One region of the Streptomyces sp. NPDC086554 genome, then DNA from elsewhere that is predicted to be linked to it. Evidence: riboswitches for the same ligand, from Rfam matches in the RefSeq annotation. Region 1 holds a riboswitch; the other holds the start of a gene.
The links. Region 1 has a riboswitch for cobalamin ahead of metE (5-methyltetrahydropteroyltriglutamate--homocysteine S-methyltransferase). Riboswitches for the same ligand answer to the same signal wherever they lie in the genome.

Region 2: it holds a riboswitch for cobalamin, as region 1 does, so the genes downstream of both, AB0O76_RS26530 (CbtB-domain containing protein) here and metE (5-methyltetrahydropteroyltriglutamate--homocysteine S-methyltransferase) in region 1, are expected to answer to the same signal.

The regions. Positions count from the first base shown of each region.
Region 1 is NZ_JBFBJK010000035.1:72,882-77,124, reverse strand. It holds gene metE (5-methyltetrahydropteroyltriglutamate--homocysteine S-methyltransferase) at 1-1,897, opposite strand, end outside; cobalamin riboswitch at 2,090-2,320, opposite strand; partial or broken gene AB0O76_RS38975 (oxidoreductase) at 2,458-2,550, opposite strand; gene AB0O76_RS38970 (hypothetical protein) at 2,648-2,833, opposite strand; gene AB0O76_RS38965 (hypothetical protein) at 2,926-3,234, shown strand; gene AB0O76_RS38960 (dihydrofolate reductase family protein) at 3,176-3,823, shown strand; gene AB0O76_RS38955 (amino acid ABC transporter permease) at 3,846-4,243, opposite strand, start outside.
Region 2 is NZ_JBFBJK010000017.1:34,073-38,315, reverse strand. It holds partial or broken gene AB0O76_RS26540 (MFS transporter) at 1-56, shown strand, start outside; gene AB0O76_RS26535 (CbtA family protein) at 639-1,448, opposite strand; gene AB0O76_RS26530 (CbtB-domain containing protein) at 1,463-1,693, opposite strand; cobalamin riboswitch at 1,733-1,875, opposite strand; gene AB0O76_RS26525 (histidine phosphatase family protein) at 2,025-2,606, shown strand; gene AB0O76_RS26520 (alpha/beta hydrolase) at 2,561-3,067, shown strand; gene AB0O76_RS26515 (NACHT domain-containing protein) at 2,974-4,243, opposite strand, start outside.

The sequences.
Region 1 (4,243 bases):
GGTCCGCGGCGCGCAGCGGCAGCGTCTCGCGCAGCGCGGGCTCGTCAACCTGGATCACCGAACTCCCGGCCTCCTCCAGATCGTTAACCTCGTCGCGCAGGGCGAGAGCGACCTGGCGTGCGGTGTCGGCGAGGGGCTGGTCGTCGCGGACGAAGGACCAGGCGAGCATGGTGACCGGACCGGTGAGCATGCCCTTGACCGGCTTCTGCGTGAGCGATTGGGCGTACGCGGTCCAGCGCACCGTCATCGGCTCGGGACGGGAGATGTCGCCGGCCAGGATCGGCGGACGGACGTAACGCGTCCCGTAGGACTGGACCCAACCATGCTGCGTGGCCAGATATCCGGTAAGCCGTTCTGCGAAGTATTGCACCATGTCGTTGCGTTCGGGCTCGCCGTGCACCAGGACGTCGATGCCGGTCTTCTCCTGGAAGGCGATGACCTCGCGGATCTCGGCCTCGATGCGCTCCTCGTACGCGGCCGTGCCGATGCGTCCGGCGCGCAAGTCGGCGCGGGCGGTGCGCAGTTCGCCGGTCTGCGGGAAGGAGCCGATGGACGTCGTCGGAAGCAGCGGCAGGCGCAGCCGTTCGCGCTGGGCGGCGGCCCGCTCGGCGTATGTCTGGGAACGGCGGGTGTCCGCGTCGGTGACGGCCGCGGCGCGGGCCCGCACCTCCGGATCGCGGGTGAGCGAGGAACTGGCGCGCGACGCCAAGTCAGCGCGATTGGCGGCGAGTTGAGCGGCAATAGCACCGGTGCCTTCACCCAGACCACGGGCGAGGGTGGCGATCTCACCGGTCTTCTGCCGGGCGAAGGCAAGCCAGCGGGCGATCTGCGGATCGAGGCCCTTCTCTGCGTCGGCGTCCAGCGGGACGTGCAGCAGGGAGCAGGAAGCGGCCACATCCACCCGGTCGGCGAGGCCGAGCAGCGTACCCAGCAGGGCCAGGGACTTCCCCAGGTCATTGATCCACACATTGCGGCCGTCGACGACACCGGCGACAAGACGCTTGCCGGGCAGGCCGCCGACGGCGGCGAGGTCGTCGAGATTGGCGACGGCGGGCCCGGTGAAGTCGATGGCGAGACCGTCGACGGGCGCCTTCGCCAGGACGGGCAGGGCGTCGCCGAGCCGGTCGAAATAGGAGGCGACGAGGAGTCGGGGCCGGTCGGTGAGCGCGCCGAGATCGCGGTAGGCGCGGGCGGTGGCGTTCAGTTCGGCAGGGGTGCGGTCCTGCACCAGGGCGGGCTCGTCCAGCTGGACCCACTCGGCGCCCGCGGCGCGCAGATCGGCGAGGACCTCGGCGTACACCGGAAGCAGCCGGTCGAGGAGCGTCAGCGGCTCGAAGTCCGGGGCAACGCCGGGTGCGGGCTTGGCGAGCAGCAGATAGGTGACGGGACCGACGAGGACGGGCCGCCCGGTGTGCCCGAGAGCGAGAGCCTCGCCCAGCTCGGCAACCTGCTTGCCGGAGTCCGCACTGAACACGGTGTCAGGCCCCAACTCCGGCACCAGATAGTGATAGTTGGTGTCGAACCACTTGGTCATCTCAAGGGGCGCCACGTCCTGCGTGCCCCGCGCCATGGCGAAGTAACCGTCCAGCTGGTCGGCTTCGACGGCGGCACGGTGACGGTCCGGGATGGCGCCCACCATGACGCTGGTGTCCAGGACATGGTCGTAGTACGAGAAGTCCCCGGTCGGCACCTCGTGAATGCCGGCGTCGACGAGCTGCCGCCAGTTGTCGCGACGCAACTCGGAAGCGGTCCGGCGCAGTTCGTCCGCGCCGACACGCCCCTTCCAGTACCCCTCGATGGCCTTCTTCAGTTCCCGGTCGGCGCCTTGCCGGGGATAGCCGTACACGGTGGCCTCGGCGGTGCGGGCCGCGGCTGTGGCGGTGGATGTGGCGGTCACGGAACTCTCCTTCGCGAGTACTCGTCCTGGTTCCCGGGACGGGACGAGGACGCGAAGGGACGGCAAGAAAGGCGAGCCCCGTGGGGTAGCCCCTGAGTGCGCCCGGGATGCCCCTGAGCGGGGATGCCCCTGGCCGGGGATGCTCGCTTCCGCCGCCGACCCGCCCTCGAGGTCACCGAGATGCCGTGCGCTCCTTCGCGCACGGGCAGTGGCAGGTCTTCGGACTCACGGGCCCGCCGAGCCCTCTCGAAGGAGGACGAGGCACCTACTGGCCGTCGCTTCCCGGATCCGCAGGCGAATCCAGTGCGTATGACGGCGGTCGTTCCCGCTCACCGCTGCGGGGCAGTCCCGGATTCCCACCGGGTTCCCTCTTACGACGCGCCTGCCTGGCGGACAGGGCGAACCAGCTGCGTGGGGAAGCCTATACGTACGAGAGGAGTCCTCTCATGACGGATGGCATGGGCGAGCGCCTCTCGTACGCGACGCAGGGCTGCCCCTGGCCAGCCGGTGAGGCCGCCGTCCACAAGGATCTGCGCCCCGGTGATGTACGTGGCGTCCGGCCGTCCTCCCAGTTCCCGGGCCATGGCCTTGGTCATGCCGACGAGGGCCGACTTGCTCAGCGAGTAGAGGGAGAAGCCGGGGACGGGGACCTGACTGGCGGAACTGCTGCTGCGGCCCTTGTCTCGCGCTCGAAGCGCCAGCTGTCGGCGAGCGCGCCGACGTCCACCGTGTCGTATCCCAGCTTGTTCATCAGTGCGGTGTCCTCGGCCCGCGCCCCGGCGTCGTCGCCGGCGATCGGCAGGCCCTGACCAACTTGGCGCCAGGCAGACCCTGTTGGGCGAACTGACCGATGGTCAGCGTCTCCTCGTCCAGCTCCTCGATCCGTCCGTCGCGGGAGGGGTAGTAGTTCGCGGCGTCCAGGACGCCTTTGCCCACCAGCGCGCACCCAGCTCGCCGACGAGACCGGCCAGGGTCTGCGGGCCGCGCGAGTTCGCGACGACCACGTCCATGCCCGCGGCCAGGGCTGGGTGGTACCCGAAGCCGGGCCCCGGGTCTTCCTCGCGCCAGGAGACATCGCGCTGGTGCGCGGCCGGGCTCCGTACGCCCTGGCCGACTCCCCGGACACCGCGCCGCAGATCCTGCGCCGTCCCCGGGGTCGATCCATGGCCAGAACGCTCCAGTACCTTTGCGTACGTCTACGGTGGCCGGGATGTCCCGGCTGCATGACCGAGCTGATGCGACGAAACTGGACCAGCAGAGGGAAGGAAGTCTCCAGCCATGTCACTCGCCCGCGTCCACAACTTCTCCATCTCGCTCGACGGCTTCGGCACCGGTGAGGGTCAGAGCCACGACGCGCCGTTCGGCCACGCCGGCGAAAGGCTGCACGAGTGGATGTTCACCACCCGGTTCTGGCACAGGATGACCGACCGGCCCGGCGGGACCGCCGGCCTCGACGACGCTTTCGCCCAGCAGTTCGCACCCGGGATCGGCGCCGAGATCATGGGCGCCGGGAAGTTCGGCCCGCCCGGCTGGCACAAGGACCCGGACTGGAAGGGGTGGTGGGGGCCCAACCCGCCGTTCCACACACCGACCTTCATCCTCACCCATCACCCCCGCCCGCCGATCGAGATGGAGGGCGGCACGACGTTCCACTTCCTCGACACTTCGCCCGCCACGGCGCTCGAGACGGCCCGCGAGGCAGCGGACGGCCAGGACGTACGCATCGGCGGCGGGCCCACCGTGATCCGCGACTTCCTTGCCGCCGGGCTCGTCGACCACATGCACATCGTGGTGGTCCCGATCCTGCTCGGCCGAGGCGTCCGCCTCTGGGACGGACTGACGGGCACCGAGCAGAACTACGAGGTCGAGGCCGCCTCCTCGCCCAGCGGAGTAACGCATGTGACGTTCACCCGCGTGGGGCTCTGAACCACCGGGAACGCTCCCCATGTCATTTGCTGGAGTTGCCGCCCCCGCCACCGAGATCGTCACGGCTCACGTGCTCGCCCGGTGTCGCCAGGGTCTCGACCGCGTCCACGCCGACCACCGCGCCGGTGGACTTCTTGCCGCGCCTCAGCCTGCCTTCCAGCCAGCCCGCGAAGGACGTGAGCGCGAAGTTCAGCAGGACGAAGATCACCGAGACCACGGTGAAGCTGGCGATGGTGTTCGCACCGTAGTTCGCGCTCATCGGGCGGACCGACGCAAGGAGTTCGGAGAAACCGAGCAGCGCGCCGCCCAGCGCGGTGTCCTTCACGATGACCACCAGCTGGCTGACGATCGCCGGGAGCATCGCGGTGACCGACTGCGGAAGGAGCACATGGCGCATGACCTGGTTCTTGCGCATGCCAA
Region 2 (4,243 bases), on a different contig from region 1:
TTGGCGCCATCGCGCTGGGCGCGGCCGTGGGGGCACTGCGGCTGTGGCCCGCGCGGGCCGGGGAGTTGGCGGTCGGGCCGGGGGATGCTTCAGCCGTCGATCCTGCGATCCGGCCGAGGGGTGCTTCGGCCGTCGATCCGGCGGTCAGCCCGAAGGGTGGTGCTTCGGCCGTCGATCCGGCGGTCAGCCTGAAGGGCGCTTCAACCATCGACCCGACGGTCAGCCCGAAGGGCGCTTCAACCATCAACCCGGCGGCCAGCCCGAAGGGCGCTTCAACCATCAACCCGGCGGCCAGCCCGAAGGGCGCTTCAACCATCGACCCGGCGATCGAGCACGAGCATGCGGGCCTCGCCCCCGACCACCCGCACATCGTCGACGCCCTTGCCGTGGGCGCCGGTTGGCGGCACAGCCACCGCCCCATGGCGGACGCACTCCACGTCCGCCACTGACCTCTCGCCCTACGTCGCCGGGGGCGAGGCCGCTGCGATGGGCGAAGACGACGAGCCGGCCGGGACGCCCTGCACTTCACTCGCGAGGACGCCGCCTGAGGGGACCCACCGTGGCGCACCAAGCCCAAGCCCCGCCGACCCCAAAGGGGTTGGCGGGGCTTGGGCCGGTGCGTCGCGCCGTACGTAGGGTCAGGCGACGGCTGGTGTCGGCTGCTCGGCCTCGGTCTTGGCGTCGGCCGCCCGCGGGACGAGGAGCCGCTGTGCCAAGCCTCCGAAGAGGATGCCGAAGACCGCCCACAGCACGGCCTGGATCGCCAGTGAAGCGACTCTGAACTCCCACAACAGGGCTGCGGGGAATCCGGCCTTGACCGCGTCGTCGTTCGCGGGCAGGAACACGAACGCGACAGCCAGCACGGCGATGAACCCCGCCCCGGCGGCAAGCGTCGCGTTCCAGTTGCCCAGACGCGGTGCCAGTCGCCGCCCGATGATGACTGCGGCGATGCCGAGCAGCACACTGAGCAGGATCATCAGGAAGAACAGCATGGTTCGCTTCCCGATGGTGTCCGGGTTGCCGACCGCGGGCGGGGTGGCCGGGTACTTCAGGAACGGCACGAGGTAGACGGTGGTGAAGGCGGCGGCCGCCGTGAGCGCCGCAGTTGCCCGTGGGCTGAACCGGCCGATGCGGCCCAGGGCGAAGGAGAACGCCAGGGACGCGATGCCGCCCAGCGCGACCCCGTACACGAGGACACCGGTGGCCAGACCGACGGTCGACTGCTCCGTGCGGCTGACCGCTTCTTCCTCCTCGGCGGCCTCCTCGGACGCGGCGCCGCCGTGCCCCGCGTGGGGCGCGTCGCGGGCGGCCTGGGCCTCCTCCACCGCGATCGAGCCGTCGACGGGCGGCTCACCGATCGAGTAGGCCACGCCGAAGGCGAAGAGTCCGGCGATCAGGCCCGCGAGCATGCCACGGACCAGCAGATTTCTCACAGTTGAGGCGTGCACGTACTTGTCGCCTCTCAGTGGCACGGGAAGCCGAGCAGATGACGCCCGTCGTGGACCCACTCGTGCACGTCGGTGCCCGCGAACACGGAGGTGGCACCCTGCTCGGCACCGACGAAGTACAGCGCGATCAGCGCCAGGAGTCCGACGAACAGCGCCCAGGGCAGGACGGCCCGTACGGGCAGAGCAGTCGGTGTTGCAGGAACAGCAGGAGCGGAAGCGGCAGCAGAAACGGCGGCCTCGGCCATGGTGGAACCTCCTCGGGGAACACGCGTCCCATACGGTGGTGCAGGACGACGGTCCACGGGTCTGACTCACCACGGCGTCACCCTCGAAGGATCCCGCTGCGGCTCACAGTGGCGCGACCGTGCCGGACTTGCACCGGACTTCCGTCTCGCCGTCGTCACGTTCTGTACGTTCTGTTGAGATGTTCGCCGTGACCGTACCGCGCGCCGACCCTCCGGCCAAGGGCGTGAGTCCCGTATCACGCCCGTACGCCCCCGTCACGCCGACACGCCCCCCCACAGGTAGGGTGCCGCCGCGGGTCAACGGCCACGCGAAGGCCCTCCGGAGGAACCGATGACCGTACGTCTCACGCTGGTATCTCCCGCCACGAGTCAGGCTCTGAAGGAGGTCCGCTTCGACGACGACAGCCCTCTCGACCCGGCGGGAATCGCACGCGCCGAGGCGGCCGCCGGCTCACTCCCCCCAGCCGTTGCCACCTACACCTCACCGTCCCCACGCTGCCGCCGGACCGCCCAGGCACTCGGGCTTGCCCCCGCCGAACCTCTCGCCGCCCTCGCCGCCTGCGACATGGGCCGCTGGCAGGGACAGACGCTGGACTCCGTGGCGAGCGCCGAAGCGGAGGCCGTCGCTCTCTGGCTGGACGATCCAACTGCCGTACCCCACGGCGGCGAATCACTGCACGACGTACGCCTCCGCGTCGCAGCCTGGCTCGACACCTTGGGCAGCCCGGCCGGGCACGTCGTCGCCGTCGTCGAGCCGGACGTGATCCGCGCGGCCCTCGTCCACGCCCTCTCGGCACCCGATCAGGCATTCTGGCGACTGGACATCCGCCCGCTCACCGCCACCCGACTCAGCGGCCGCACCGGGCGATGGAACGTCCGCAGCGGAGACGCCCTGGCACCGGAGGCGTCGTAGGGACCTCGTCAGCCCTGCAGAGCGGGGATGACCTCCGCCCCGTACCCGTAGAGCGCTCACCGGTGTTCGGCCGCGTCAACGCTTGGACGATGCTTGACTGCGGTACCTGGCCGGTGCCGCCCAGGGGCGACGTCGGGCCGATCAGGGCGCCCGGCGCGGCACCCGTACTCCTCGTCTCCTACACAGACGACGCGGCGACCCCCCTGAGCAACGCCCAGGCGGTCCAAGCCCAGTTGGAGCGCGGATCGCTACTGATCCGCGAGGGCACCGGCCACGGCGCCTACGCTTCCAACTCGGCCTGCATCGACCGCTCCGTCGACGCCTACCTGGTCAACGGCGCCCTGCCGGGGTTCGTTTGCCTGGGCCGTCATGCCGTGGGCGCGGTGGCCCGGGGGTCTTCCTGCGACACCTCGGTGGCCGAGGCGAGCCGCTGCTGCATGCGCAGATGGCGGAACTCGTAGTGAGCGCCGGACTGCCGTAGCACTCCCCTGCGGTGCGCTTCGTCGAGGAACGTCATGATTCGCCAGGGCAGCCGCCGCGTCAGGGCCAGCCAGACACGGGCAACGGCCAGTTGCCCCCAAGCGGTGAGCGCGAGTGCGGCGGTGCCCATCGGCACCCACATCTGCGCCGCGACATGGTCGAGCCCGCCCCGCGACGCGAACGCCCAGGCCAGGAGGACACACACCCCGCCCGTCATGACCGCCACGACTCCGGACCGGGAAAGCGACGCCATGCGGTCCGTGCGCAGGATGACTTGCGGATTGGCCGCCCGGATGAGATCGGAGGGAGCACTGAGCGCACGATAGAGACCCGAAGCAGGGCCGCCGATCAGCGCGATCAGGACTCCGCCCATCGCACCGGGGAGCAGGAACCGGTCGAGCGGGTGCCGGGCGGCGCTCTGAGCGAGCCAGGTCCGAGACTGCCTGGGTAGCTCCGGCAGCATGTTCACCGCATCGGCCGCGGTATGGCCGTCGACGAGGATGCGCAGGTCGCCCTGGGCAACGCGGAAGGTCACCCGTGTGTCGAACGACTCGCACTTCTGGTCGCAGCTCGGCGGATGGCTGCCGTGAGGATATGCCGTGAGCCGGGCGCCTCCGTGTGGGTACACCAGGATGCCGGCGATCTCCGTCGAGGACTCGACGGTGCGGACGCCGTCAGGTGTTTCCTGGTGCAACCACTTCCCAAGCCGCGTGCCGTCCAGGTCGGGCGCCCTGGAGGTCTCCACCGCGGAGAACGCGTAGCCGACGGCGCCCACCGTCCCGCCTGCCGCCACTCCGACAAGCAGGCACACAGCCCAGCCGTGCAGAAGCCCGGTCACGAAACGCCGGGCGATACGGCCCTCACCGACATGGGAAACGGCCGTCCGCACCCCCTGTCGCCTCGCTGCCGCCCACAGGCACAGGGCCGCGGTGAAGCACAGGGCACCGGCCACCATCGGCCACGTGCCGAGGTCGTGCCCGAACAGCCATGGCCTGACGATAACGAGCCCTGCCAGGGCGAGGAGGCCACCCCCGGCCTGTGCCGCGAGCCGACCGGCAGGACTGCCCGCCCAGGGCAGCCCGAGCGGCACCGCATGGCGGGCAAGACCCGCAACCCCGAAGTACAAGGCGATCAGCACGCCGAAGACCGCGCCCCCG